4 regions of the Arthrobacter sp. 24S4-2 genome follow, and region 2 is predicted to be linked to each of the others. Evidence: riboswitches for the same ligand, from Rfam matches in the RefSeq annotation. Region 2 holds a riboswitch; each other region holds the start of a gene.

Region 1 (7,185 bases), 120 kb from region 2:
AGATGCTGGGCATGGGATGTCGCGTCCTTTTTCTCGAGGGCTCCTCGCCCTGATTGTAACGCCGGAGGCTGGACGGGCCGCACAGACTGCCGCCAGCCGCACCCTGACCTTGCGCTTGCGGGCCCTGCGTCCACCGCGTTTGACTGTGCGTATGAGAGAATGAAGCTGGCTGGAATACGATCCACATTCGGATTCCGGTCCGGTGGCTTGTTTGTAAGACCGCCAATGATGAGCAGGGCATGCTCCGGATCCATGATCGGTCCCGGCTTTCCCGCAATGCCATTGGACGGCACCTGGTTGTGGCTTTGAGGAACAACGGGTTTCAGAACAACACCACCGGCCCTCCAGGGCTGCCGCACCCCACTGCCGGTGCGAACCTGAGGGTATTCAATTGACTTCTGTCAATGCCTGCGGGTTTTGACAATATTTGCCCCAATGGGTGCCGGATGTGGCGGTGCGTCAGGGGCAGGAGTGTCGCCACATATGGATAATGACCAGGTTCTAGCCGTTAACGAAGAATCAGCAGCCACCGAAGAGGCGGCCGCCACCGCCGCGCCGAAGAGGGCCACCCGGACCAGGCGCAAGGCCGCACCCAAGGCCGAGTCTGTTGAAACGGGTGACGCAGCGGCGGTGCCGGCGGAGGCACCGGCGGCAGATGCGGCCCCTGAGGAAAAGCCCCCGGCGCGCCGCAGCCGGTCCCGGAAGAATGTTGAGTCCGCCGAGCCCTTGCTAGTATTCGCCGAAGACGCCGCCGCTCCGGCTGCTGGCGCCCCCGCCGATGCGGCTCCCGATGCGGTGCACGCAGATGAGGCTCCGGTTGCGGCCGCAGTTGTTGAAAAGCCGATCCGACGCCGTGCGTCGCGCGCCAAGGCCCCCGCAAAAGCGGCCGACGCCGAGCCCGCGCCGTCCCCGGAGCCTGCTCCGATCGCCGAGCCTGCCCCTCTGCGGACGCTACCGCCGCCGCTGAATCTGCTGTGACCGACGAAGAAGCAGCTGCCGAAGCGCAGGAACCCGCTGCTGAAGCTGCGAGCCCGGTGGGTGCGCTCTTCCTTGAGCCCGGCGCTGTCACTTCCATGATTTTCCAGGCGCCCGACCTGAGCGCCGTGGTCCGCCCTGCGGCCACCCCCGCCGCCGCCGAGGAAACTGAAGAGGAAGAATCGGACGACGACGGCGATGTTGACGCCGGCGGCCGCCGGCGCCGGCGCAGCCGCGGACGCCGTGGGCGCAGCCGCGTGACCGACCGGGAAGCCGCCGGCGAGACCGAATCCGACGAAGGCACCGCCGGTGACGAGGACGCGGACGAGGAAACCGTCCGGACCGCGGACGACGGCGTGACGTCGCGCCGCCGTCGTCGTCGCCGCCGTGGCGACCAGGACCTGGAACTGACCGGCGGGGAAGGCGACGACCCGCCCAACACGGTGACCCGCGTCCGTGCGCCGCGCGCCATCAGCGAGGCGCCGGTCAACAACCGTGTCACGTCCGTCAAGGGCTCCACCCGGCTGGAGGCCAAGAAGCAGCGCCGCCGCGAATCCCGCGACACCGGCCGCCGCCGCACCGTCATCACCGAGGCCGAATTCCTGGCCCGCCGCGAATCCGTGGACCGCCAGATGATCGTGCGCCAGCGCGATGACAGAATCCAGATCGGCGTCCTCGAAGACGGCGTCCTGGCCGAGCACTTTGTGTCGAAGACGCAGCAGGATTCCCTGATCGGCAACGTCTACCTGGGCAAGGTCCAGAACGTGCTGCCGTCCATGGAAGCCGCCTTCGTGGACATCGGACGCGGCCGGAACGCCGTGCTGTACGCCGGTGAAGTCAACTGGGACGTGGTCAACCTCGAGGGCAAGCAGCGCCGGATCGAGAACGCGCTGAAGTCCGGCGACTCCGTGCTGGTCCAGGTCACCAAGGATCCGGTGGGCCACAAGGGCGCCCGCCTGACCAGCCAGATTTCGCTCCCCGGCCGCTATCTCGTGTACGTGCCCGGCGGCTCCATGACCGGCATCTCCCGCAAGCTGCCCGACGTCGAACGCAACCGCCTCAAGCGGATCCTCAAGGACCGCCTGCCGGAAGACGCCGGCGTGATCGTCCGCACCGCGGCCGAAGGCGCGTCCGAGGAAGAGCTGACGCACGACATCAACCGCCTGCGCGCCCAGTGGGAGGGCATCGAAGGCCAGGCCACCTCCACCAAGATCCTGGCTCCGGAACTCCTCTACGGCGAACCCGACCTCACTATCAAGGTGGTCCGCGACGTCTTCAACGAGGACTTCTCCAAGCTGATCGTCTCCGGCGAGGAGGCCTGGGACACCATCGAGGCCTATGTCACCTACGTGGCCCCGGACCTGGTGGGCCGGCTCGAAAAGTGGACCAAGGACACAGACATCTTCTCGGCCTGGCGCATCGACGAGCAGATCCACAAGGCACTGGACCGCAAGGTCTTCCTGCCTTCCGGCGGCTCCCTCGTGATTGACCGCACCGAGGCCATGACCGTGGTGGACGTTAACACCGGTAAGTTCACCGGCAGCGGCGGAAACCTCGAGGAAACCGTCACGAAGAACAACCTGGAAGCGGCTGAGGAAGTCGTCCGGCAGCTGCGCCTGCGTGACATCGGCGGCATCATTGTCATCGACTTCATCGACATGGTCCTGGAGTCGAACCGCGACCTGGTCCTGCGCCGCATGGTGGAGTGCCTGGGCCGCGACCGCACCAAGCACCAGGTGGCTGAAGTGACCTCGCTGGGACTTGTGCAGATGACCCGCAAGCGGATGGGCACCGGGCTCCTGGAGGTCTTCGGCGAGCAGTGCGAGGCGTGCGCCGGCCGTGGCATCGTCACCCACGACGAGCCCGTGGAGCACCGCCGCGCCAACGTAGTGGCCGCCGAGCATCACGTACCGCGGACGGAGAACCAGCCGGCGCCGCGGACGGAGCGCAAGAGCCGCCGCCGCGGCAAGGGCGGCCAGCCGGTCGCCGAAGCTGCTGCCATGCCGCCGGCACCGGTGCACCACGAGCCCACCGATGCAGAGCGCCACGCCAAGGCTGAAGCAACGCGCGCGGCGCTGGCCAACATCGCCGCCGCAGCGCACGCTGCCCACCTGCACGACGCCGAAGCCGGCCACGCCGCTCCCGCCGCAACGGCCGCGCACGCCGCAGCCGGCCAGGCGCTGGCTGCCCAGGCATCGCCTGCGCCGTCCGCTCCGGCCCAGGCCGCGGCCCACGCCGCTCCCGACCAGGCGCGGCCGGCCAAGGTGTCGGAAACCGAGGCCGCTGCGGCCGGGAGGCCCACCGCCGTCCTCACCTTCGGCGGCGAGAAGGTTGCGCTGCCGTTCGTAGAGCACGCAGGGGAAGCACCGGCCAGCGGTGTCGCCCTGACCCTGGACCGCCTTGCCGAGGCGTTTGCGCACCTTGGCGAGCCGACTGTGGCCGAAGAGCGTCCAACCGCTCCCGCCGAGCAGCCGGCGGCCCCGGCTCAGGCCCAGGTCTCGGCTACACGGGCCCCGGCGCAGTCTGCTGAAGCGGACTACACGGACCACACGGCCGTGCAGGGACGGGCCCGTCGTCCGCGCCGGAACCGGAGCGCCAGCCGTGCCCAGGGCGCAGCCAACGAGACCTCAGTGGAACACCACGAGACTGCTCCGGTAGCCGCTTCGGGGCACAGCCACGAAGCCAAGGCTCCCGAGCCGGCAAAGAAGGAGGCGCCCGCCAAGGCGCCGGCCAATGAGCCGATCATCCTGGGTGTCGGAGTGCCGGCTTCCGAGCTCTGATCAGACAGCTGGCTGACACCGCGGGTGCGTTCCGGGGCAGGCGTAGTCATACGCCGCTTTCGGGCCGTGCCCGCGGTTTCGTTTAAGGAAAACGGCTAGGCTGGGGGACTGACACGGGGTGCCGCGCAAAGGGCCGGCTGAGATCCACACCCGTTGAACCTGTCCGGTTAGCACCGGCGAAGGGATGTCTCCTTTGTCTGCATCATTCCTCCCCATTCCGGCCGCCGAAGCTGCCTTTGAAGGCGCCTTTGAAGCCGCTACGGGCCCCGTTCTGCGCCCTGTTCCGAGAGTGCTTGCCATCGCCGGGTCCGATCCGTCCGGAGGGGCGGGCATCCAGGCCGACCTCAAGAGCATTGCCGCCAACGGCGGATACGGGATGGCTGCCATCACCGCCCTGACGGCGCAGAACACCCACGGCGTCCGGGCCGTCCACGTTCCCCCGGCGGACTTCCTGACGGCCCAGCTTGAGGCCATCAGCGATGACATCAGCATCGACGCCGTCAAGATCGGAATGCTGGGCGACTCATCGGTGATTGCCGCGGTCCGCAGCTGGCTGGCGAAGGCGCGTCCCGCCGTCGTGGTCCTTGATCCGGTGATGGTCGCCACCAGCGGCGACAGGCTGCTGCAGGAGGCAGCCGAGGCGGAACTGCGCGAGCTCCTGCCCCTGGCGGACCTCGTCACGCCCAACCTGGCAGAACTGGCCATGCTGCTCAACGAGCCCCTCGCCGGGGACTGGGAGGCGGCACTTGCCCAGGGCAAGCGGCTCGCCGCGCAGGCCGGCACCACGGTTCTGGTCAAGGGCGGCCATCTCGACGGCGGGGAGTGCCCGGACGCGCTCGTCAACACCGGGGGGCTGTTGGCCCAGGACGTTGTGGTGGTCCCCGGGGAACGGGTCAGGACCGCGAACAGCCACGGCACCGGATGTTCACTGTCATCGGCCATGGCCACGGCGCAGGCCAGGCTGGGGGACTGGGAGGCCTCCCTGCGTGAGGTCAAGCCGTGGCTGCAGGGGGCACTGCGGGAGTCAGGCGTGCTCGCGGTCGGAACAGGCAACGGTCCGGTCCACCACTTCCACCACCTGACGCCCGGTGACCATGACGTGCCGGGGGAAGGCGAGTTCGCCGCCGCACTCCGGCAGGATGCCGGGCCGGACCTGGACGAAATCTACGGGCTCGACTTCATCCGCGCCCTGGCCGACGGCTCCCTCAGCGAGCAGCACTTCGCGTACTACCTTGCCCAGGACGCCCTCTACCTGAACGGCTATTCCCGCGTGCTGTCCCGTGCTTCCGCGCTTGCCCCCACCGAGGCCGAACAGCTGTTCTGGGCCCGGTCGGCCCAGCAGTGCCTGGAAGTTGAGTCGGAACTCCACCGGAACTGGCTCAGCACCCGCAGCGTCGGTGCCAGGCTGGGCCCGGTGACCAAGTCCTATGTGGACCACCTGCTCGCGTCGTCCGCATCCGGCAGCTACGGGGTGCTGGTCGCTGCGGTGCTGCCGTGCTTCTGGCTGTACGCCGAAGTGGGCGCCGCGCTGCACGGGCAGTTCCTGGCGGCGGGATCCCCGTCCGGCCATCCCTACGCAGACTGGCTGCGCACCTACGCTGACGAGGACTTCGCTGCCGCTACCCGGCAGGCAGTGAGGATCACCGACGACGCCGCGCGGGCCGCGTCCGCAGCTGAACGGCAGGGCATGATCCTGGCTTTCAAACAGTCGTGCCGCTACGAAGTGGATTTCTTCGACGCGCCGCGTTTGCACGCTGGCACGGAAAGCGCCCGGGAGCCGCTACGATAGTGGGGCGCGGTTCCGGAAGTCGTTGCGGCTGCACTCTGTATACACCGAGTGGCGCCCATCACGTACTACCACCGGAGCCAGCCTCATTTGCGGCCGAAGGCAAAATTAGCGTATTCTAGATCTTCGGTGCTTACGCCAACACTTGGGTTATGACCTCGGAACAGACTGTTTGGAATTCAAACGGAAATGTTCCTGGGATAATCCATGGGTTCCCCCGGGGAATCCACCGGCGTTGAGGCACAGCGTGAGCCAGGCCAAACAATTGGACCCAGGTTCCGCACGCAAATCTAGTAATAAACGTCGAGAGAAGTGAGTTCCCCAGTGGTGTACGCGATTGTCCGCGCAGGCGGCCGCCAAGAGAAGGTTTCCGTTGGAGACTTCGTTACCCTGAACCGCGTCCCCGGTGGAGCCGGCAGCACCATTGAGTTGCCCGCACTGCTCCTGGTAGACGGTGACAAAGTCACGTCTGCTGCTGCGGACCTGGCCAAGGTAACGGTTACGGCTGAGATCCTTCAGGACCTTCGTGGTCCGAAGATCGTCATCCAGAAGTTCAAGAACAAGACCGGGTACAAGAAGCGCCAGGGTCACCGTCAGGAACTGACCAAGGTCAAGATCACCGGTATCAAGTAACCTTCCGTTACTTTTCAGGTTTTCAGCAGATTCCCCAGAATTTTTAAGGCAGGCATTTCAAATGGCACATAAAAAAGGCGCGAGCTCCACTCGCAACGGTCGTGACTCCAACGCCCAGTACCTCGGCGTCAAGCGCTTCGGCGGCCAGGTAGTTTCCGCAGGCGAGATCATCGTCCGCCAGCGCGGCACCCACTTCCACCCGGGTGCAGGCGTAGGCCGCGGCGGCGACGACACCCTGTTCGCCCTGACCCCCGGCGCTGTCGAATTCGGCACCCGCCGCGGACGTCGAGTCGTGAACATCGTGGCTGCTGCAGCTGCAGAGTAACAACAGGATCTGAACCGGTGGAGCGGGCCATGATGGCCCGCTCCACTGTTCTTTTAACCGCATTACAATCAATTTGGGCGTCCAAGACGTTCAGGTTAAGCACAGAGGAGATTCACGTGGCGAGCTTTGTAGACCGGGTAGTACTGCACGTATCCGGCGGTACCGGCGGCCACGGTTGTGTCTCCGTCCACCGCGAAAAGTTTAAGCCCCTGGGCGGTCCCGACGGCGGCAACGGCGGCGATGGCGGCGACGTCATCCTGCGCGTTGACCCCCAGACCACCACGCTGCTGGACTACCACCACGCACCGCACCGCCACGCCACCAACGGCGGCTCCGGCATGGGCGACTGGCGCGGAGGGAAGAACGGCGAAACGCTGATCCTTCCCGTTCCCGAAGGCACCGTGGTGAAGACCAAGGACGGCCAGGTCCTGGCCGACCTCGTCGGCGAAGGCACCGAGTTTGTCGCGGCCGCCGGCGGTCCGGGCGGACTGGGCAATGCCGCGCTCTCCTCGCAGAAGCGACGGGCCCCGGGTTTCGCCCTGCTCGGTATCGAAGGCGAATCCAGCGACATCGTCCTGGAACTGAAGTCCATTGCGGACATCGCCCTGGTGGGTTTCCCGTCCGCCGGCAAGTCCAGCCTCATCGCAGCCATGTCCGCTGCCCGGCCCAAAATCGCCGATTACCCC
Region 2 (7,185 bases):
CGTAATCTGGTGAAGGGGCCGGACTTGAGACAAATATTGCGGAGGCGTTTACCGGCGGCGGTCGGTGTCGACGACGTCGACCCGGACCTGTTCGCCACCGGCCAGCGCCGCCACGACAGTGCGCAATGCGCGTGCCGTGCGGCCCTGGCGTCCGATCACCCGTCCAAGGTCGTCCTGGTGAACGCGCACTTCGAGGGTGTCCCCGCGGCGGTTGTTCTTGGCGCTGACCTTGACGTCCTCAGGACTGTCAACGATCCCCCGGACAAGGTGTTCGAGCGCTTCTGCCAGCAATTTACTCAGCCTCGGCGGTCTCTGCTTCAGCGTCGGCGGGGGCCTCGGCTGCGTCGTCCTTCTTGGCCTTCTTGGTGATGGCTTCCGGGATGATCACGGAACCCTTTTCCGGGGTGACAAAGGCGTCCTTCGGAGCTTTTGTCTTCAGGGTGCCTTCCTGGCCCGGGAGGCCCTTGAACTTCTGCCAGTCACCGGTGATCTTGAGGATCGCGGCAACCTGCTCGGACGGCTGTGCGCCGACGCCGAGCCAGTACTGGGCACGGTCCGTGTCGACCTCGATGTACGAGGGCTCTTCGGTGGGGTGGTACTTGCCGATCTCTTCGATGGCACGGCCATCACGCTTGGAGCGTGCGTCCATGACGACGATGCGGTAGTACGGTGCGCGCATTTTACCAAAGCGCTTAAGGCGAATCTTTACGGCCACTTTTGTGGTCACTCCTGTTTCTGAAACGGGGTCGAACCCGCCGTTCTGCACCCGTGGGGCGGGCCATACTGGGGGGTTCTTAAGGACAGGATCCAGACGCGGAGAGAGGGGCCACGCAGATCAAGTACCTGTTCATTGTGCCAGATCGGCGCCGGGATTTCGACTTGACACACCCCGGCCGGGTCAAGACGACCAGACGTAGAGCCCCGTACGGGTGTTGGGATCCACGCTGCTCGCCAGCCGAGCAAGCCGCTGAACATAGCCGAGGGCCTGCACGGACCCGAAAGGCATGTCTTCCTCGGCCGCCCATCGCGAAGCCACATCCTCCAGGACATTGCCTTCACCCTCGGTTTCGTAGCTGAGCAGTTCGGCCAGCGCACGCACCATGGCCGCCGGCACGCCCAGCAGGGAATCGCTGGCAACGTCCACCATGGCAAGTTCATAGTCCGCGCCTGAGGCGTGCACGGCCGCTCCGGCCAGATCGCCCAGCTGCTCAATTTCAAAATCAGTGATGTCCGGAATCCGGAGCGCCTCAGGGGCTGCGGGTCCCCCGCCGTCGAGTGCCCCCGCGCGCTTGAGTGCTTCATCGTGGGTGGAAACAAAGATTTCGGTGAATCCCATGGAAATCATCCTCATTCCGTCGGCGGTGTGGTGGTCCTGACGGGCAGCCACGCGACTCCCGGGGCCTTCCGGATTCAGCCTAACCCAGAAGGACGCGCTGGTCAGCGCACCGCAACGCGGATCCGGTTGCGCCACGGATCATCGAAACGCAGCTCGGCTCCGGTGTGGTGCGACCGGATGCCGGCAACCTTAAGGCGGTCGGCGAGAGCCCCGATATCGTCCCCCTCCGGCACCTCGATCAGGACTTCTCCCAGGCCAAGGGTGTCCTTCCGGGGCCCGGCACCCCTGCTGTTCCAGACATTCATGGCCATGTGGTGGTGGTACCCGCCGACCGAGACGAACAGTGCCTGCCCATGCCAACCGGCGGTCTTCTCGAATCCAAGGGTGCCGACGTAGAAGTCCTGGGCCGACTGGACGTCGCCCACCTGAAGGTGGACGTGCCCGACGCCGGCCCGGGACTCGCGCTGGCCGCTCACCGCTTCCTCGGTCAGGTATTCCTGCAGGAACCGCTGCGGGGGCAGGGCAAGGCTATCCATGACCACCCTGTCGCCCTCCCAGGACCAGTCTTCGCGGGGGCGGTCCCAGTAGAGCTCGATGCCGTTGCCCTCGGGGTCATTGAAGTAGAAGGCCTCGCTGACGAGATGGTCTGCACTTCCCGTGAAGGACCGGGGTTCATACCGGGCTGCGGAGGCCACTGTGGCAGCAAGCGAAGCCCTGTCAGCGAAGAGCAGGGCGGTGTGGAAGAGACCGGCTTCACCCCTCCCCGGCAGGTTCAGGCCAGGTGCCGGCGCCAGGTGGACCAGCGGCTTCCGGCGCCGGCCAAGGTACACGCCGCCGTCCTGCTCAGCCACGGCCTCAAGCCCCAGCGCCCGCTGGTAATAGTCCGTCATCAGCTTCATGTCCCCCACCTTGAGCATCACAGTGCCCATGGTGAGGTCGGCGGGCAGCAGGTCCTTGCTGCTGGATTCTGCGGTCATGGCAACTCCCGAATTCCGGAACTCCGTCACCGGTTTTCGGCGACGATATACATAAAGCTAAATTACTTGAAGCTTCAATTTATTCCTAACGGACTTGCCGGCCCCTCAGCACGATGTGTCTGAGCCCTCGCAGGGTTGCCGGATCCGTCCTGGGGTCCTGCTCACACAGCACGACGTCGGCGCTGGCACCTTCTGCAATGCCGTCCGCCCCCAGCCAGTCCCGCGCCGCCCATGTCGCCGCGTCCAGCGCCGCGGTTGCCGGCAGGCCCGCTGCGTTGAGCGCATGGACCTCGTCAACGATGCGGCCGTGGCTGATAACGCTGCCCGCATCGGTCCCGGCGAAGATCTGCACCCCCGCCTCGAACGCTTCCAGGATCCGCTCATTCCGCCGCTCCCACAGCGCCCGCATGTGCGCTGCGTACCGCGGGAACTTCCCCTGCGCCCGGTCTGCGATCTCCGGGAACGTCGCGATGTTGATCAGCGTGGGAACGATGGGGACCCGCTGTTCCACAAAGCGGGGCAGGTGCCGCGGCAGTAGGCCCGTTCCGTGCTCGATGCAGTCGATGCCGGCGTCCAGCATGTCATCCAACGTGTCCTCGGCGAAGCAGTGAGCGGTGACCCTGGCGCCTTCGTCGTGGGCGGCGCGTATGGCGTCCCGCACCACGGCGGCCGGAAACGACGGGGCGAGGTCACCGGAGTCGCGGTCGATCCAGTCCCCCACCAGTTTGACCCAGCCGTCACCGGCGAGCGCCTGCTTGCGCACAGCTTCCACCAGTCCGTCCGGATCGACTTCAACTGCCAGGCCCCGCAGGTATCGGCGCGACCTGGCGATGTGCCGGCCGGCCCGGATAATCCGCGGGGCGTCCGGGCTGCGCTGCAGCCAGCGGGTGTCGCTGGCCGCGCCGGCGTCCCTGACCAGGAGGGTGCCGGCGTCGCGGTCCGTCATTGCCTGGGCGTGGGCCGTGTGGTCGTCCACTGCACCTCCGGGGCCCAGGCCAATGTGGCAATGCGCGTCCACCAGGCCCGGAAGCACCCACCCGTCCAGCACCGCGTCCGGCGGTGCCGGCGGCCGGTTGAACGTCAGTCGTCCGTCGACGGACCAGAGCCCGTGCCGTTCCCGGTCGGGACCGATGAGCACGGTCCCGGTGAATTCGATGATGCCAGCCATGCCTCAAGCCTAATCCGGCCGGCCCCGCAACCGGCCGGCCGATGCCTGCCGCTGTCACACCCGGCACAGCAGGGCATAGCCCCGCGGCCGTGTGGTAGCTTCGTTTACGACCACACGGGTGCCCTTGCAGGGGCTGAGATCGGGCTGATGCAGCCTGCGACCGTTGAACCTGTCCGGGTAATGCCGGCGAAGGAAGTGAGTATTCCGTGAATACGCAAGAAACACAGCTGTTCCCTGCCCAAAATGAGACTGCCGCCGGAAGTTCGGGCACGATTGAAACGCAGTCCCTGAAGTCCCACTCGTTGGCGTTCATCGCGGACGAGGACACCGGGATCCGGGTGCCGGTCACCGAGATTGCCTTGGAGAACTCCCCGGACGGCTCAGCCAACGGCCCATTCCAGGTCTACCGGACCGCCGGGCCCGGCAGCGACCCCGTGGTGGGGCTGGAGCCGTTCCGGATGCGGTGGATCGAATCGAGGGGTGACACCGAGCCCTACAGCGGCCGGGAACGGAACCTGCTCGACGACGGCAAGTCGGCCGTGCGCCGCGGTGCCGCCTCCGCGGAGTGGAAGGGTGCGCAGCCGGTGCCCCGCCGCGCCGTCGACGGGAAGACTGTCACCCAGATGCACTACGCCCGCCAGGGTGTGGTGACGCCCGAGATGCAGTTCGTAGCCCTCCGCGAAAACTGCGACGTGGAACTGGTCCGCAGCGAAGTGGCTGCCGGCAGGGCAATCATCCCCAACAACATCAACCACCCGGAATCCGAACCGATGATCATCGGCAAGGCCTTCCTCGTGAAGATCAATGCCAACATCGGCAACTCGGCCGTTACGAGCTCCATCGCAGAAGAGGTCGACAAGCTGCAGTGGGCCACGCAGTGGGGCGCCGACACGGTGATGGACCTGTCCACCGGCGACGACATCCACACCACCCGGGAATGGCTCATCCGCAACTCCCCGGTCCCGATCGGCACGGTACCGATCTACCAGGCCCTGGAGAAAGTCAACGGCGAGGCCAACGCCCTCACCTGGGAGATCTTCCGCGACACCGTGATCGAGCAGTGCGAACAGGGCGTGGACTACATGACCATCCACGCCGGGGTGCTGCTCCGATATGTTCCGCTCACAGTCAAGCGGGTCACCGGGATCGTGTCCCGGGGCGGCGCCATCATGGCCGGCTGGTGTCTCGCGCATCACCAGGAAAACTTCCTGTACACGCACTTCGACGAGCTGTGTGAAATATTCGCCAAGTACGACGTCGCGTTCTCCCTAGGGGACGGACTGCGCCCCGGGGCCACGGCCGATGCCAACGACGCCGCCCAGTTCGCCGAGCTGGACACCCTGGCCGAACTGACCCAGCGCGCCTGGGAGTTCGACGTCCAGGTGATGGTCGAAGGTCCGGGCCACGTACCGTTCCACCTGGTACGCGAAAACGTGGAACGCCAGCAGGAACTCTGCAAGGGAGCCCCCTTCTACACGCTCGGCCCGCTGGTCACGGACGTCGCACCGGGATACGACCACATCACGTCCGCCATCGGCGCTACGGAAATCGCCCGCTACGGCACAGCCATGCTCTGCTACGTGACACCCAAGGAACACCTCGGGCTGCCGAACAAGGACGACGTGAAGACCGGTGTGATCACCTACAAGATCGCCGCCCACGCGGCCGACCTCGCCAAGGGCACCCCGGCGCGCATGAGCGCGACGACGCCCTGTCCAAAGCCCGGTTCGAATTCCGCTGGCGCGACCAGTTTGCACTGTCACTGGACCCGGTCACGGCGGAGGCCTTCCATGACGAGACCCTCCCCGCCGAGCCGGCGAAGACGGCCCACTTCTGTTCGATGTGCGGTCCGAAGTTCTGCTCCATGCGCATCAGCCAGGACATCCGGGACGAATACGGCTCCGCTGAAGCCCAGGCCGCACTCGCGAAAATGGCTGACGGCATGCGGGAGAAGAGCAACGAATTCCTCGCCGCGGGCGGCAAGGTGTACCTGCCGGAGCTGCAGCTTCCGAACGCGAAACAGACCGCCTCGAAATAGCCTGAGGAGATGGGATCCGCTACGACGCGTGTGAGTGCTGACGCCGGCTGACGTCAGCGATGAACGACCGGATAAACCGGTCGCCCTCCACCGAGTCCTGGGGCCGGTGTCCGCCCGCGGCAACGCGGTGCAGGGCACCGGTCTCCCGGAGGTAGCCGGCGATTTCCTCGTACAGCGGTTCCCACCCGCCGGTGAGCACCAGCGTGGGAACTCCCGGAACTATCTGCAGCGGCGCTTCCCATGGGGGTGCCTGCAGCCGGAGCCGGCGCGCGGCGCTTCGGGCCTCCGGCGTGGCCGGCTCCTGGCTGTGAACCGAAAAGGCCCGCCGGACAAACTCGCGCTGGAAATCGTCGTCACCGAGCTGGTGCCGGACCTCGAAAAGGGGCTGCATCAGGGCGCGGTGCGCAGCGGTGGCCGGCAGTTCGGCGGTCAGGGACAGGCAGGCGGGCTCCACCAGCGCCAGGGAATGCACGAGGTCGGGGCGTTCCACGGCCGCCATCATAGCGGCGATGGCCCCTTGGGAGTGCGCGACGACGTGCCCGCCGGCCGCTCCCCTGCCTTCGTCCGCCAGGGCCCCCAACACAATGTCGGCGTCGGCCTGAAAGTCCGATTCAAGGGGCTCGGCCGAAGCATCGAAGCCGTGACGGCGCAGGAACAGGGCGTCGTAGTCCAGGGCCATGCCGTGCTGCTTGGGCCACGCCGCGGACCCAAAGGCCCCCGAACCGTGGACGAACACTACGCGCTGCTTAAACATGCCCCAACCCTATGGCAAACGCCGGACAATACAGCCCGACGACATCACAGTTGCCCGTGCCGGAAACTCCGCCGCCAGGAACTACTTGCTCCCGCCGAGGAACTTGTCGAAGCCCTTGGGCAGATTGAGCTGTGACGGATCAAAATCAGCTCCCTGCTGGCCAAACGAGGCTCCTGTAGGCAGCGCGTTGCCGGCGTTCGCCCGCCTGGCCTCGGCTTCGCGGAGTTCCTGCGCAGCTTTGGCCGGGTTACCGGACCTGGCCTTCTTCTTGGGGGCGTTCTTGGCACCCTTGCGGGGCCCGCCACCGCCCATGCCGGGCATCCCCGGCATCCCGGGCATACCTCCGCCGGCCGCCATCTTCTTCATCATCTTCTGCGCCTGGGCAAAACGCTCCAGCAGGCCATTGACGTCGGAAACGTGCATGCCCGAACCTTTGGCAATGCGGGCCCGGCGGGAGCCGTTAATGATCTTGGGGGCAACGCGCTCGTGCGGTGTCATGGAGCGGACAATCGCTTCCACACGGTCGATTTCACGTTCGTCGAACTGTTCCAGCTGCTGGCGGATGTTTTGCGCACCCGGCATCATCATGAGCATCTTCTTCATCGAGCCCATGTTGCGGATCTGCTGCATCTGGGCCAGAAAATCGTCCAGGGTGAAGTCTTCCTGGTCGGCGAACTTCTTCGCCATCCGGGCTGCTTCGTCTTTATCCCAGGACTTTTCAGCCTGTTCGATCAGGGTGAGGACGTCACCCATGTCAAGGATGCGGGACGCCATGCGGTCCGGGTGGAACAGCTCAAAGTCATCAACGCCTTCACCGGTCGAGGCGAACATGACGGGCTTGCCGGTGATAGACGCGACCGAAAGTGCAGCACCGCCGCGCGCATCGCCGTCGAGCTTTGAGAGCACAATGCC
Region 3 (7,185 bases), 1.7 Mb from region 2:
GAGCCCACGCCGCGGGCGCGCCGGGCCATGCCGATGGTCTGCCATTCCTCGGCCATCAGCCCCACCAAACGCATGGCGGCCAGCGTGCCGAGCACAAAGCGGTGCGGCAGTTTCGCCTTCTGGGCCAGGGCGTCCGCCAGGTCCGTGGGGTCCGTGCAGCTCATCAGCAGCACCGCGGGGAGGGCGATCGCCAGTCCGCGCAGCAGGAATCCCAGCCCCAGCTCCAGCGAGCCTTCACTGATGGACCAGATGCCGACGTCGAGCAGGATCCTTCCGCTGTCCGGCGCCAGGATCGAGGTGCTCCAGCCGCCCAGCGCCGCCGCCAGGATCAGGGGCCAGCCGCGCTGCCACAGCAGCCCGGCGGTCAGGCCCGCGAGCGGGAAGAGCAGCAGTTCGAAGGCCAGTGCCACGGACGCGGACACCCAGTCAATAGACAGCGCCAGCACCACGGTCATGAGCATCACGACGGCGAATTTGGCCAGCGGGTTGGCCCGGGTGAGCAGGGCGTGGTTGGCGTGCAGGGTCAAGGCTTCCCTCATGGGGCGGCCACCTCCGGATTCAGCAGGCCGGGTTCCTGCGCAGCGAGTTTCAGCTGGGGTGCGCCGAGCTTCAGTTCGGTGCCGCCGAGGACGTCGCTGAATTCCTGGTCGTGGGTTACCGACACCACTGCTGTGCCGGCGTCGAGGAGTTCGGAGAGGAAGGAGGCCAGCTCCGCCCAGGTGTTGGCGTCCTGGCCGAAGGTGGGCTCGTCGAGGATCAGCACGCGGGGATGGGCGGCCAGCACGGTGGCCACGGACAGCCGGCGCTTCTCCCCGCCCGAGAGCGTGTAGGGGTTCGCATCCACCAGCTTGGTGAGCCGCAGGCGCTCGAGCAGTTCGTCCACGCGCTCCTCGCCGCGGCCCAGGTGCCGCGGGCCGAACATCAGCTCGTCCAGCACGCGGCCGGTGACGAACTGGTGCTCCGGTTCCTGGAACACGGTGCCGATCCGGGCGATCAGCTGCTCGGCCTTCCACTTGTAGGGGTCGATTCCCGCGCCGCCGCTGAGGTCAACGGTGGCGGACACCTTGCCAGCCACCGGCTGGAGCAGTCCGGCGAGGGTCAGTGCAAACGTCGATTTCCCGGAACCGTTGGGGCCCGTGATGGTCAGCGCCTGGCCGGCCCTGACCTGGGCCGTGATTCCGGACTGCACCGGGAACGGCGGGATGAATTTGAAGCGCCGCCGCCGGGGCCGCTCGCGGGAGACGGCCAGGTTTTCCGCCGCCAGCAGCAGGTTCCCCTGACCGGGCGCACCGGCGTCACCGGGCGCACCGGGCGCACGGGCGGCACCCGGCCCACCCCCGGCCCCCGTCCGCGCACGGGTGGCGGGCACATACCCGGGCACCCAGACGCCGGCGGCCACGAGCATGTCCCGCGCCTGGGCCAGGACCTGGTCCGGGGCCCCGTCCAAGAGGACCGCCGAATCAGTGCCCGATCCGGGCTGCAGCACAACGATCCGGTCAACGAGGTCTTTCCACACGCCCACGCGATGCTCCACCACCACGAGCGTGGCCCCGGTTTTGTCCAGGCACCGGCCCACGGCGTCGCGGACTTCCAGGACCCCCGCCGGGTCCAGGTTGGCGGTGGGCTCGTCAAGGAGAAGCAGTCCGGGGCGCATGGCCAGGATGCCGGCGAGCGCCAGGCGCTGCTTCTGCCCGCCGGAGAGGGCCGACGTCGGGTGGTCCAGCGGCAGGTGAGCCAGCCCGACGTCGTCGAGCGCTTCCTCCACCCGCTTCCAGATGTCCCGGCGCGGCACGGCGAGGTTTTCGGCGCCGAAGGCGACGTCGTCCCCCACGCGTGAGAGGACCACCTGCGTTTCGGGATCCTGCTGCATCAGGCCGGCGCGACCGCGCTGGGCGCGCGGCGGGGCGCCGTCGATCAGCAGGGTGCCGGTCTCGTCGGAGTCCTCGGCGTCGGGCGTGCCCTCACGGTGGGCGCCGGCGTCGCTGTCACCGAGCACCCCGGCGAGGGCGTGGAGCAGCGTGGATTTGCCGGCGCCGGAGGGACCCAGGAGCAGCACGCGTTCGCCCGGCTGGATCTCCAGGTCCAGGCCGCGGACTGCGGGCTGGTGCCGGCCGGCGTGCCGCCAGCCCCAGCCCCGTGCCGTGACCGCTGCGGGGCGGACGCTGTCGGAGGACGTCATGATCAGTGTGCGTTCATCAGGAGAAAACGGACTCCGTTGCTGCCTTGCGGGAGGCGAAGGAGCTCAGCACGCCGGTCCTGGCCAGGCCGCGGGTGGCGATCCAGGACAGCGCGCCGGCGATGATGGCGCCCGAGATGGCGGTGAAGATGATGTAGGTCAGTTTGTCCCCGGCGGCGTAGGCGATGTTCCAGCCCCACGGGGCGAAGGAATCGTTCAGGCCGCAGAAGAGCCCTGCGCCGGCGCCTGCCAGCAGCGAGACAGGCAGGTTGAACTTTTTGTAGACGAGCACTGCGAAAATGATTTCCGCACCGAGGCCCTGCACGAAGCCGGAGAACAGCACGGATGCGCCGTACTGCGAGCCCATGATCAGCTCGCCGGTGGCCGCCACCGTTTCGCAGAACAGAGCAGCTCCCGGCTTGCGGATGATCAGCATGCCCAGGACGGCGGGAATCATCCAGCCGCCGGCGATGAGGCCGGTCAGCGGCGGGTAGACGGCGTTCATGGGCGGCGAAACGGCGGCGGCGCCCTGGGACCAGGCCCAGAAGATCACGCCTCCGGCAACAGCGATCAACGCTGCCACCACGATGTCCACCACGCGCCAGTAGTATTTGCGATTGCCTAGCGTCTGCTTGGCGGTAATTCCAGTCATGTCTGCCTCCTGAGGTACAGGAGGGGAGAGTGTTCCCGACGGGACCGCGGCTTCCGCCGCCTGCTGCCGGACACTCTGAGAACTCGACTCCCTTGCGCCGGTACTAACCGGATCAGGTTCGAGGGTCTGCGGCTGTCCGCACTCTCAGCGCCCGCCTCCGGTTACTGGATAGCTCCAGTTAGGCCCGACGGCGGCGCTCCCCTGTCGTATCAAATCGCCCTTGTGGGCATTGACCAGTTTACACCCGCAGGACCGCTAAATCCCGGGGAAGTTGTCACAATCGGAAGCTGCACCGCGGCGCGGCCGGACCCCCGAACCTGGAAGCACCCGCGCACCGATGAGGCTAGGCTAGGGGAAGCCCTGTTTCCGTCCGCTGAGGAGTACCTAAATGAGTTTTTTCATCAAGCTGCTTGGAACCGGAGTGAGCCTGCTGGCCGGATTCGCCGGCACCAAGGCCGTTGACGTCGTGTGGGAAAAGGTCACCGGCAGGAAGCCGCCCAAGGGCGATAAGGACGACGTCCCCACCACCCTCCGCAGCGCCCTGACCTTTGCCCTGATCTCCGCGGCCGTCAGCGCCATCATCCAGGTCCTCGCCAACCGCGGCACGCAGCGGGCCGTCACCCGTTTCGCCAAGAGCCAGGACATCGTCTAGGCATTCATTCGGCGGTTGGGCCGGCTTCGGCAGGCCCAACCTCCGGCTTCCGGCTCAGGCATCGTCGTCTGCTGCCCGTTTGTCGGCTGCTTTCTCTCCGGCCGCCTTCTGCCCTGCCGCCTTCTGCACTACGGCCTCCAGTTCGTCCGTGGTGAGCAGTTCGCGGTGCAGGTGCTTGGTGCGGTAGCCGGCCCGGCCCACCATGTGCGCGGACACGGGCACGGTGAGCACCTGGAAGATCCATGCCACGAACAGCACGGGCCACACCCACCATGTCCGCAGCTGCAGCCCCACCGAGGCCAGCAGCAGGAAGAGGCCCAGCACCTGCGGCTTGGTGGCGGCGTGCATCCTGCTCATCAGGTCGGGGAAGCGCAGGAGTCCGACGGCGGCGCCGAGGGACATCACGGCGCCCGCCACCATAAAGACGGCCGAAACCGTGTCGATGACCGTATCCACGGCGGATACCTCAGGATTCATTGGGCCGCTCCCGCCGGTCTGCCACGAAACGTGCCACGGTGACGGAGCCGATGAACCCGATGATGGCCAGCGCCACGAGCAGCATCAGGTTGTTCAGGTGCCGGTTGACGGCCATGTCGATGCACAGGGCAGCTCCGATGATGGCCAGCAGCACGTCCGAGGCCAGGACCCGGTCCAGCAGGGAAGGGCCGATGGCGATCCGGACTATGGCACCCGCCGCCGCAAGGGACAGGATCACAGCCGTCACGGTCAGGACAATTTCCATCATGCGCCCACCTCCTGCTGCAGCGCGGCAAGTTCGTCTTTCGTGCCCATGATCCTGATCAGCCCGGCTTCGGTGTCCCGGACTTCCTTTCGCAGGCTCACAATGTCCTCTCCGTTTCGCACATTCAGGCCGTGGATGTAGAGCGTGGACGTGGAGCGGTCCACCTCCACCACCAGGGATCCCGGAATAAGCGAGATGACGTGGCCGGTTGCGGTCACCATCAGGTCCGAATGGCTTCGGAGCTGGACGGCGACGACGGCGTTGGTCACCTTGGGGCCGCGGGCCACCGCCAGGTACAGCACCTGGAGGCTGGCGGCCACCACCTTGCCCAGGAACACCACAGCGAACGGTACGGCACGCAGCACGTTGAACCGGCCGCCCAGTTCCACCGGGGGCAGGTAGAAGAGCCGGGCCACCACCACGGCGATGAGCGCCCCGAAGAGTAGGTTCCCGGGGCTGAAGTCCTGCCACAGCGCACCCCAGACGAAAACAAGCCAGACCAGGAGCGGCAGTTCCTGCCGGAGGGAGATCCGCCGTCGGCTCATTTCTGCGCCTCCTGCTGTGCGGGTTCAGGCTGTGCCGGTTCGGGCTGCGCGATCGGGGGCACCGGGGCGTTTTCGCCCAGCACCGCCTGGATGTAGGAGGACCTGTCCAGCATGTCCGCGGCGGACTGGTCCGCCACTTTGAACAGCGGCCCGGCGAAAACGGTCAGTGCCACGCCGAAGATCACCAGCCCCATGGTCGATCCCACCATGGTCCGGGGCAGCAGCGTGACGTTGCGTTTGCCCGCACGGGCGCCGGTGTCGGACTCCTCGGCTGGCGCCAGCAGCACCGGGTCCGGGTTCTCGGCGTCCTCGGGCTTGCGCCAGAATGCGCGGTTCCATACGCGGGCCACGGCCAGCAGCGTCAGCAGGCTGGTCAGGACGCCGCCGATCACCAGGGCGTAGGCCAGGGGGGTGCCGAGCTGCACGCCTGCCTGCATCAGCCCGAGCTTGCCGAGGAAGCCGGAGAACGGCGGGATCCCGGCCAGGTTCATGGCCGGGATGAAGAACAGCAGGGCCAGCACCGGGGACAGCTTGGCCAGGCCGGCCACGCGGTCGATAGACGAGCTTCCGCCGCGTCGCTCGATCAGGCCCGTGACAAGGAACAGGCTGGTCTGGATGGTGATGTGGTGGGCCACGTAGAAGACTGCGGCTCCGAGCCCGGCCACGGACGACATGGCCAGCCCGAACACCATGTAGCCGATGTGGCTCACCAGGGTGAAGGAGAGCAGACGCTTGATGTCGCTCTGCGCCAGCGCACCGAGAATTCCCACCACCATGGTGAGCAGCGCCGCCACCATCAGCGGGGTGTTCAGCGAGTCCCCCGGGAACAGCAGGGTTTCGGTCCGCACCATCGCGTAAACGCCCACCTTGGTCAGCAGGCCGGCGAACACCGCAGTGACAGGGGCAGGCGCCGTCGGGTACGAGTCAGGCAGCCAGAAGGACAGCGGGAAGACCGCCGCCTTGATGCCGAAGGCAACGAGGAGCATCACGTGCAGCAGCATCCTGGTCCCCGGATCCAGGTCCGCGAGCTTGATCGCGAGATCTGCCATGTTGATGGTGCCGGTGGCCCCGTAGATCATGGCGATGGCGATCAGGAAGAGGATGGACGAGACCACGGAGACCACCACATAGGTCACGCCGGCGCGGATGCGCGGACCGGTTCCGCCGAGGGTCATGAGCACGTAGCTTGCCGTCAGCAGGATCTCGAAGCCCACATAGAGGTTGAAGAGGTCCCCCGACAGGAACGCGTTGGACACCCCGGCCACCAGGATCAGGTAAGTGGGGTGGAAGATCGACAGGGGTGCGTCCTCGTCGCCGTCGGCCATACCCTGGCCGGTGGCGTACACCAGGACTGCGAGGCTGACGGCCGAGGAGACCACCAGCATCAGGGACGAGAACTGGTCCACCACCATCACGATGCCCCACGGCGGCAGCCAGCCGCCGATGTTGACGGCCGCCGTTCCGCCGTCCCACACCGAGGCCAGCAACGCACACTCGAGCACGAGGGTCAGGGACAGCAAGGTGATGCTGACTGCGCGCTGCGCCCGCGAGTGCCGGATCAGCACGAACGTCAGGGCGGCACCGAGGATGGGGAGGACGACGGCGAGCGGGGCAAAGCTTGCGACGTTCACTTCACGCCTCCTTCCGGGCCGGGGGTTACGTTCTGGGAACCTGGCTGTTCTTCCGCGGCGGCGTCCTTGGCTTTGATCTTGCGGTCGCCTGCTTTCACCATGGGGGTGCCGCTCTCGGCACTGTCGCCGTAAACATCGGAGCCGGACATGCCGGCGTCGGAAATGCCCTGGCCGTCGGACCCGATCATGGTCAGCGGAAACTCGGACGTCTCAACGGGGATCTCGGAATCGTCCTCGGCGTCGAAGCTGGGGGTTTCGGCAACGCGGATATCTTCCACGTCGTCCTGGATCTCATCGCGGCGGGCCAGCACCCAGGAACGGTAGATGATGCCCAGCATGAACGCCGTCACAGCGAAGGAAATCACGATGGACGTCAGGATCAGCGCCTGCGGGAGCGGATCGCTGTAATCGTGGGGGTCTGTGTCCTTGCTGAACATGGGTGCCAGGCCGGCGTGGCCGCCGGTGGCCAGGATCAGGAGGTTGGTGGCGTTGGCCAGCAGCATCAGTCCCAGGAGCACACGGGTGAGGCTGCGTTCCATGAGCAGGTAGATGCCGCAGGCGTAGAGAGCGCCCATGACCGTCAGCAGTGTCAGGTTGACGCTCATGCCCTCCCCCTCCCCGTGGTTTCGGCGGGGACTCCATCGGCTTCCTGGCCCTCGGTCTCGCCGGCCGGTTGTTCTTCGAAGTGCTCGTCGATCTCGGCGCCCAGGCTGCGCAGCACGTCCAGCACCAGCCCCACCACCACGATGTAGACGCCGATGTCGAAAATGGTGGAGGTGACGAACTT
Region 4 (7,185 bases), 350 kb from region 2:
CTTGGTGGTCCGGAATGAGCCCGCTCCCTAGTGCCGGCGGATGCCGCCGGGCCTACAGGAACTCAGCCCGGCCCTCCATGGCCGACGACGCCAGGGCGTGCTCGCGGCGCGGGATCCGGCCGGCCGCTTTCGCCAGCCTACCCGCGATAACGGCGTGTTTGAAGGCCTCCCCCATCAGGGCCGGATTCTGTGCCCTGGTGACCGCGGTGGCCAGCAGGACGGCGTCGCAGCCAAGTTCCATGGCAAGCGCCGCGTCGGACGCAGTGCCGATACCGGCGTCCAGCACCACGGGAACGGAGGCCCGGGAAACGATCAGTTCGATGTTGTGCGGGTTCAGGATGCCCAGGCCGGTGCCGATCGGCGAACCGAGCGGCATCACCGCGGTGGCTCCGAGGTTCTCCAGCCGCAGCGCCAGCACGGGGTCGTCGTTGGTGTAGGCGAACACCTTGAACCCGCGGTTCACGAGTTGCTCGGTGGCGTCAACCAGTTCCACGGCATCCGGCAGGAGGGTGTGCTCATCGGCAATCACCTCGAGCTTTACCCAGTCCGTTTCCAGGGCCTCGCGCGCCAGTTCAGCGGTCATGATGGCGTCCTTGGCGGTGAAGCACCCCGCGGTGTTGGGCAGGACCCGGATGTTGTGGTCCACCAGGAGCTGGAACAGCGAACCTGTTTCAGCCGGCGAGTAACGGCGCATGGCCACGGTGGTCAGCTCCGTGCCCGACGCGATCAGTGCCGCGCCGAGGCCGTCCAGGCTGGGCGCGCCGCCGGTGCCCATGATCAGCCTCGATCCCAACGGGACACCGTCCACGATGAAGGGATCTGCTACCGCGTGCTGCGCTGCCCCGGTGACGCCGGCAACCGTTGTTCCTGCCATGAAGCTCAACCTCCCTGTACTGCTGTTACGAGTTCGACGTCGTCGCCCTCGGTGAGCGCGGTGACGTACCACTGGCTCCGGGGCACCACCTCCGAGTTCCGGGCCACCGCCACTCCGAGCTTCCGGCCGTCGGCGGCCTGCCCGTTGGGGGCGAGGTTCCTACCGGTGACCTGGCTGATGAGGGTGGTGACCGAAGCGCCGTCGTCGACAGCGTGGACCGCGCCATTCAGTTTGATGTTCATGCTGTTTCCTTGTTCGGGTCAATTGTGACAAAGTCTGCCGTCGTCGCCGGACGGCGGGAAAACCGGTCCGGCCGGAACGGCGCCCAACGCGGGTCGGCGTTGCCGTCCATGAGCTGCCGGCAGATGGACGCCGCCGCGGGTGTGAGCAGGACGCCGTGCCGGAAGAAACCGGTCGCGATGATCAGCCCTGCGATGTCCCGGCCGGTATCGGCAGCGGCAACCCGTCCCAGAAGCGGCGCGTTGTCCGGGGTTCCCGGACGGGCCCTCGCCGTGGCTTCCAGCAGTTCCAGTTCGGCGACGGCGGGCACCAGCACCTGGGCGTCGCGGAGCAGTTGGTAGACGCCGCCGGCTGAAACGCCGGAGTGCGCCGGAGCCGCGTTTCCGGCTCCGCGGTCCGCGGTGCCAGTGCCAGAAAGGGAGTCCTCCCGCTGGGTGGCGCCGATCACCACCGTTCCGTCCTGCCGCGGAACGATGTACACCGGGACCCCGTGGACCATGCCACGGACTGTGGACGTGAGCAGCGGTTGCAGGTACCCGGGAACCCGGAGGCGCAGGATGTCGCCGTACACGGGGCGGAGCGGCAGCTTCAGCCTCGCGGGCAACCCGTCGAGGGCGGCGGAACCCAGTCCGTTGGCAACGATGGTCTCCCCGGCGCGGACGGCATTTCCCCCCGACAGGCGGACGCCGCTGACCCGTCCTTCCTCCCAGAGCAGCCCGGCGGCCGGCTCACGGACGGCGGAGCCAGGAAGGGACTCAGCAATGCGGACCAGGAGCTTGCGGGGATCCACCTGATGATCCGCCGGGATGTTGAACGCGCAGGAGATGCCCGGGCTCAGCAGCGGCTCCCGGGTCCTTGCCTCCCTGACCGTCAGCGGTTCCACCGTCAGGCCACTGGCCTGCTGGACGCCTCGCAGGTCGGCGAGCGCCCGGCGGTCGGCGGCGTCGGCGCCCACGGCGAGGGTCGACGTCGTGAGGTATCCGGTACCGGTGCCCCCGGCAGCAGGCCCGCGTGAATCAAGTCCCGCCGCGAACGCGGGCCACAGGCCCGAAGAGTGGAGCATGAGTTCCAGGAGTTCTTCCTCCTGGTAGTGGAGTTCGCTGACGGGCGCCAGCATGCCGGCCGCGGCCCAGCTCGCACCTGTTCCGGGAGCGTCGTCGATAAGGGCCACGGACCGTCCCGACTGCAGCGCTTCCCATGCGATGCCGTGGCCGATGACCCCTCCGCCTATCACGGCGACGTCCACCCGGATATCCCGGCCGCGCACAGAAGGGCCGTCAGGTGCTGATTGGGGGTACATTCGATTCCTTCCCTACGCCGGTACTAACCGGATCAGGTCAAGCGGTCGGCTCTGACGCCCTCTCAGCCCTGCAGCTTTGTGACAGCTCCAGCGGGCTCCCGCGGTACCTGCCCAGTTTAGAGGAACTAGGCTGGTGCCATGACCCAGCAAGCCGTCCACACCAACGCCCGCCTGTACCTGTGCACCGATGCCCGTGCGGACAGGGGCGATTTCGAAGACTTTGTTAATGCCGCATATTCCGGCGGCGTTGACATCATCCAGCTCCGCGACAAGACCATTGAAGCCGCCGAGGAGCTCGAACTGCTGGAGGTGCTGAAGGCGGCCGCCAGCCGCCATGGCAGGCCGTGGGCGGTCAACGACCGGGCGGACATTGCGTCCCTGTCCGAGGCGCCGGTCTTCCACATCGGCCAGAAGGACCTTCCGCTCGCCTCGGCCCGGACAATCCTCGGCGATGACGCCGTGATCGGGCTGTCAACCCACAGCCCGGAGCAGATCGACGCTGCGGTCGCCGCTTCGCCGGGGCCCGGCGGGCTGGACTACTTCTGCGTCGGGCCGGTGTGGGCAACCCCCACCAAGCCCGGCCGTGCCGCCGTGGGCCTCGACCTGGTCCGCTACGCGGCCAGGGCCACCGGCAAAACACCCGCCAAAACAGCTGCCAGCGCGGCTGAGGGCACGGTTGACAGTCCGCTCCTCCCCTGGTTCGCCATCGGAGGAATCGACCTGGGCAACGTTGAGCAGGTGGTTGCGGCCGGAGCCCGGCGCATTGTGGTGGTCCGCGCCATCACCGACGCCGACGACCCCGCCGGGGCGGCGCGGTCGCTATTGGAGGCACTCGACGCCGCCTAGCTGCGAAGCTAGCCGGTCAGGCGCTAGCCGGTCAGGCGCTAGCCGGTCAGGCCGAGCTGAGTCATACGCTTGGAGTGGTTTCCGGCCAGGCCGGTGATGAGGCCGCCCACGAGTTCCTTCGCGGCGGCGTCGTCCTCGCCGGCGATCAGGCCGCCCAGGAAGGCGTGCTCGTAGCTGACGCGCTGCGCCTGCGTCAGGGCCTCGCCCAGGAGCCGCCTGCCCCACAGGGCAAGGCGGGACGCAAGCCGGGGATCATCGGCCAAAGCGCTTTTCAGCCGTTCGCGAAGCACTTCCGTCGTCTCCTCGGAATCCTGGATCTGCTCGATGAGTTCCCGCGTGCCTGCATCCGCATACCTCGAGATGGCGCGGTAGAAGTCCGCGGAAACCGTGTCGATTACGTAGGCCTTCATCAGCGATTCGTACCAGTCGGCCGGGCGCGTCCGCTCGTGGAAATAGTCAACAGCCGCCTGGAACGGCAGCATGGCGTCCTCGGCGTCGATGTCCATCGCTTGCAGCCGGGCATTCACCAGCTCGTAGTGCCGGAACTCCACCACGGCAATCCTGCCCAGCACGGCGCGGTCGTGGAGAGTCGGAGAGTACCGCGCATCCGCCGAGAACCGCTCAAACGCCGACAGTTCCCCGTAGGCCATCATTCCAAACAGGTCTGACACGAAACGGTTGTAGCGAGCGGTGTCTGCCGGGGATGAGCTCATCATTCAAGACTAATGGCGCAAATCGAGCTAACCTGACTTCGTGTCACATCATCACCTGACTCCGAGTGTCCACGAACAGACCAACCGTCTGAGCGAGGCGCTGAACGCGCTGCGAACGGAGCTTGAGCTTCCCGGGCCTTTTCCCGAGGACGCACTGAAGGATGCCCTGGCAGCTGTCGCGGACCATAAGATGCCGGAATCCGACCTCACCGCCGTGGAATTCGTGACCATAGATCCGCCATCCTCCACTGACCTGGACCAGGCTCTTTTCATTGAACGGACGGGCGGGGGCTACAAGGTCCTCTATGCCATCGCCGACGTGCCCTCCTTCGTGGCGCCGGGCGGGGCGCTCGACGCCGAAACCCGCCGCCGCGGGCAGACCTTCTACGCCCCCGACGGGCGGATTCCGCTCCACCCGGAAGCCATCAGCGAACACGCCGGCAGCCTGCTTGCCGGCCAGTTGTGCGCCGCCTTTGTCTGGGAGTTCGAGCTGGATGCGGCCGCGCACGTGCAGTCCGTGCTGGTGCGCCGGGCCAAGATCCGGAGCCGGGCGAAGCTCAGCTACAGGAACGTACAGGAGGACCTCGATTCCGGCCGCGCCGCTCCGGTCCTGCAGCTCCTGAAGGAAGTGGGGCTGAAGCGCGTGGAACTGGAGAGGCTGCGCGGCGGCGCAAGCCTGAACATGCCGGACCAGGAAATCCAGCAGCTGCCCGACGGCGGCTACCACATCGTCGCGGCGCCTCCACTGCCCGTGGAGGACTGGAACGCCCAGATCTCCCTGATGACAGGCATGGCCGCAGCGGACCTGATGCTTGCAGGCAAGGTGGGCATCCTGCGCACAATGCCGGCACCGGACGAACGCTCCCTGCTGCATTTCAAGCGGCAGACGCACGCACTGGGAAAGCCGTGGGACGGCGAGGCCAGCTACGGCGAGTATCTCCGGTCCCTTGATCCCACCGACCCGCGGCAGCTGGCCATCCTGCACTCTGCCGGCATGCTGTTCCGGGGCGCCGGCTACACACCTTTTGACGGCATTGTTCCGGAAGACGCCATCCAGTCGGCCATCGGTGCGGCCTACGCGCACACCACGGCCCCGCTGCGGCGGCTGATCGACCGCTTCGTCCTGGTGATCTGCGAAGCCCTGAGCAACGGCACCGCTGTTCCCGGTTGGGCACGCGAGGCACTCCCCTCCCTGCCTGAAATCATGGCCGGGTCGGACCAGCTCGCGGCCCGGATGGAGCGCCTGGCCCTTGACACCGTGGGGGCCGCGCTGCTGATCAACCACATCGGGCAGGAGTTCGACGCGGTGGTCATCTCGGGCTCGAAACCGGGCAAGCCGAACGGGAACGGCGGCAACGGGAACGGCAACGGACCGTCCGGCATCATACAGATCGCGGACCCGGCGGTGACGGCCAGGTGCCCCGGCGAGCTTGAATCCGGCACCACCGTCCGGGTCCGGTTGCTTTCCTCGGACATCGCCACGCGTGAGATCAAGCTGGAGCTGGTGGGCTGACTTACGCGGCGTGCCGGGGGCGCCAGTCGGGGATGGTTGCACTCAACAGCTAGACTGAATGAGTAGTAATGGATGCCCGGTCGTTGATTTCCTTGATTTTCGAATTCAACAAGCCCGCCCCTACGCGATCTTGAGATACACCCGCTGGTCACCAGTGCCAGCATTTAGATAGCCCGCGATCGGCTTCCACTGGATTTGCTTGCGCGCCCGAGCGTGCTCCGGAACGGCCTTTTCGGCCGGCCCCGTTGAGCAGGCAGCGCCAATGCCCAAATGAAGAAGGAAACTCCCCTGTGAGCGAACTGCACACGCACCAACTTCTGATCGACGACTCCGGAATAGAGTCGATCGAGCCGGAAGAAACCATCATCTCGGACGAAAAACCGCACGAGATCGAGGAGAAGTCCTTCGCCGACTTCAACGTCCGCGCCGACATCGTGGAGTCCCTGGCCGATGCCGGGATCACCCACCCCTTCCCCATCCAGGCCATGACCCTGCCGGTGGCCCTTGCCGGCCACGACATCATCGGCCAGGCCAAGACCGGCACCGGCAAGACCCTGGGTTTCGGCATTCCCGCCCTGCAGCGGGTCGTGGGCCGGGACGACCCCGGCTTCGACAAGCTGGCAGTCCCCGGCGCGCCGCAGGCACTCGTGATTGTGCCCACCCGCGAACTGGCCGTCCAGGTTGCCAAGGACCTGGAAAACGCCGCCAAAAAGCGCAACGCCCGCATCGCCACGATTTACGGCGGCCGCGCCTATGAGCCCCAGGTCGACGCCCTGCAGAAAGGCGTCGAAATCGTGGTGGGCACGCCCGGCCGCCTGATCGACCTGTACAAGCAGAAGCACCTGAGCCTGAAGAACGTCAAGATCGTCATCCTCGACGAGGCCGACGAAATGCTGGACCTCGGCTTCCTGCCCGACGTCGAGACGCTCATTGCCGGCACTCCGGCGGTACGCCAGACCCTGCTGTTCTCGGCAACCATGCCGGGCCCGGTCATCGCCATGGCCCGCCGCTACATGACCCAGCCCACGCACATCCGCGCCGCCGACCCGGACGACGAGGGCCTCACAAAGCGGGACATCCGCCAGCTCATCTACCGTGCGCACAGCATGGACAAGATCGAGGTCGTCGCGCGCATCCTGCAGGCCCGCGGCCGCGGACGCACCATCATCTTCACCAAGACCAAGCGCACCGCCGCCAAGGTGGCCGAGGAACTCGTGGACCGCGGCTTCGCAGCGGCGGCCATCCACGGTGACCTCGGCCAGGGTGCCCGCGAGCAGGCCCTCCGTGCCTTCCGCAACAACAAGGTGGATGTCCTCGTGGCCACGGACGTCGCCGCCCGCGGCATCGACGTCGACGACGTCACGCACGTGATCAACTACCAGTGCGTCGAAGACGAGAAGATCTACCTGCACCGCGTAGGCCGCACCGGCCGCGCCGGCAACAAGGGCACCGCCGTCACCTTCGTTGACTGGGACGACATGCCGCGCTGGGGCCTGATCAACAAGGCCCTGGGCCTGAGCGTGCCCGAGCCGGTGGAAACGTACTCTTCCTCGCCGCACCTGTTCGAAGAGCTGGACATCCCCGAAGGCACCAAGGGCCGCCTGCCCCGCGACAAGCGCGTGTTGGCCGGTGTCGATGCCGAGGTCCTCGAGGATCTGGGCGAGACCGGCAAGAAAAATGCCCGTTCCGGCGGCCGCGA

What was found. Region 2 has a riboswitch for thiamine pyrophosphate ahead of thiC (phosphomethylpyrimidine synthase ThiC). Riboswitches for the same ligand answer to the same signal wherever they lie in the genome.
Region 1: another riboswitch for thiamine pyrophosphate. It lies ahead of thiD (bifunctional hydroxymethylpyrimidine kinase/phosphomethylpyrimidine kinase); the one in region 2 lies ahead of thiC (phosphomethylpyrimidine synthase ThiC).
Region 3: another riboswitch for thiamine pyrophosphate. It lies ahead of FCN77_RS24325 (ECF transporter S component); the one in region 2 lies ahead of thiC (phosphomethylpyrimidine synthase ThiC).
Region 4: another riboswitch for thiamine pyrophosphate. It lies ahead of thiO (glycine oxidase ThiO); the one in region 2 lies ahead of thiC (phosphomethylpyrimidine synthase ThiC).

What each region holds. Positions count from the first base shown of each region.
Region 1 covers NZ_CP040018.1:3,391,277-3,398,461, reverse strand. The annotation lists gene FCN77_RS15775 (vitamin K epoxide reductase family protein) at 1-13, opposite strand, end outside; partial or broken gene FCN77_RS15770 (Rne/Rng family ribonuclease) at 484-3,755, shown strand; TPP riboswitch at 3,860-3,957, shown strand; gene thiD (bifunctional hydroxymethylpyrimidine kinase/phosphomethylpyrimidine kinase) at 3,940-5,544, shown strand; gene rplU (50S ribosomal protein L21) at 5,866-6,174, shown strand; gene rpmA (50S ribosomal protein L27) at 6,236-6,499, shown strand; gene obgE (GTPase ObgE) at 6,616-7,185, shown strand, end outside.
Region 2 covers NZ_CP040018.1:3,509,637-3,516,821, forward strand. The annotation lists gene FCN77_RS16345 (RNA-binding protein) at 49-291, opposite strand; gene rpsP (30S ribosomal protein S16) at 293-715, opposite strand; gene FCN77_RS16355 (hypothetical protein) at 899-1,336, opposite strand; gene FCN77_RS16360 (VOC family protein) at 1,438-2,313, opposite strand; gene FCN77_RS16365 (amidohydrolase family protein) at 2,399-3,481, opposite strand; TPP riboswitch at 3,586-3,693, shown strand; partial or broken gene thiC (phosphomethylpyrimidine synthase ThiC) at 3,709-5,519, shown strand; gene FCN77_RS16375 (alpha/beta fold hydrolase) at 5,539-6,273, opposite strand; gene ffh (signal recognition particle protein) at 6,355-7,185, opposite strand, start outside.
Region 3 covers NZ_CP040018.1:5,230,212-5,237,396, forward strand. The annotation lists gene FCN77_RS24315 (energy-coupling factor transporter transmembrane protein EcfT) at 1-539, opposite strand, end outside; gene FCN77_RS24320 (ABC transporter ATP-binding protein) at 536-2,179, opposite strand; gene FCN77_RS24325 (ECF transporter S component) at 2,196-2,828, opposite strand; TPP riboswitch at 2,900-3,041, opposite strand; gene FCN77_RS24330 (DUF4235 domain-containing protein) at 3,217-3,480, shown strand; gene mnhG (monovalent cation/H(+) antiporter subunit G) at 3,535-3,957, opposite strand; gene FCN77_RS24340 (monovalent cation/H+ antiporter complex subunit F) at 3,947-4,225, opposite strand; gene FCN77_RS24345 (Na+/H+ antiporter subunit E) at 4,222-4,767, opposite strand; gene FCN77_RS24350 (Na+/H+ antiporter subunit D) at 4,764-6,398, opposite strand; gene FCN77_RS24355 (Na(+)/H(+) antiporter subunit C) at 6,395-7,003, opposite strand; gene FCN77_RS24360 (Na+/H+ antiporter subunit A) at 7,000-7,185, opposite strand, start outside.
Region 4 covers NZ_CP040018.1:3,858,809-3,865,993, forward strand. The annotation lists gene FCN77_RS17870 (thiazole synthase) at 53-874, opposite strand; gene thiS (sulfur carrier protein ThiS) at 880-1,116, opposite strand; gene thiO (glycine oxidase ThiO) at 1,113-2,414, opposite strand; TPP riboswitch at 2,406-2,526, opposite strand; gene thiE (thiamine phosphate synthase) at 2,553-3,260, shown strand; gene FCN77_RS17890 (ferritin-like fold-containing protein) at 3,299-3,973, opposite strand; gene FCN77_RS17895 (RNB domain-containing ribonuclease) at 4,014-5,486, shown strand; gene FCN77_RS17900 (DEAD/DEAH box helicase) at 5,777-7,185, shown strand, end outside.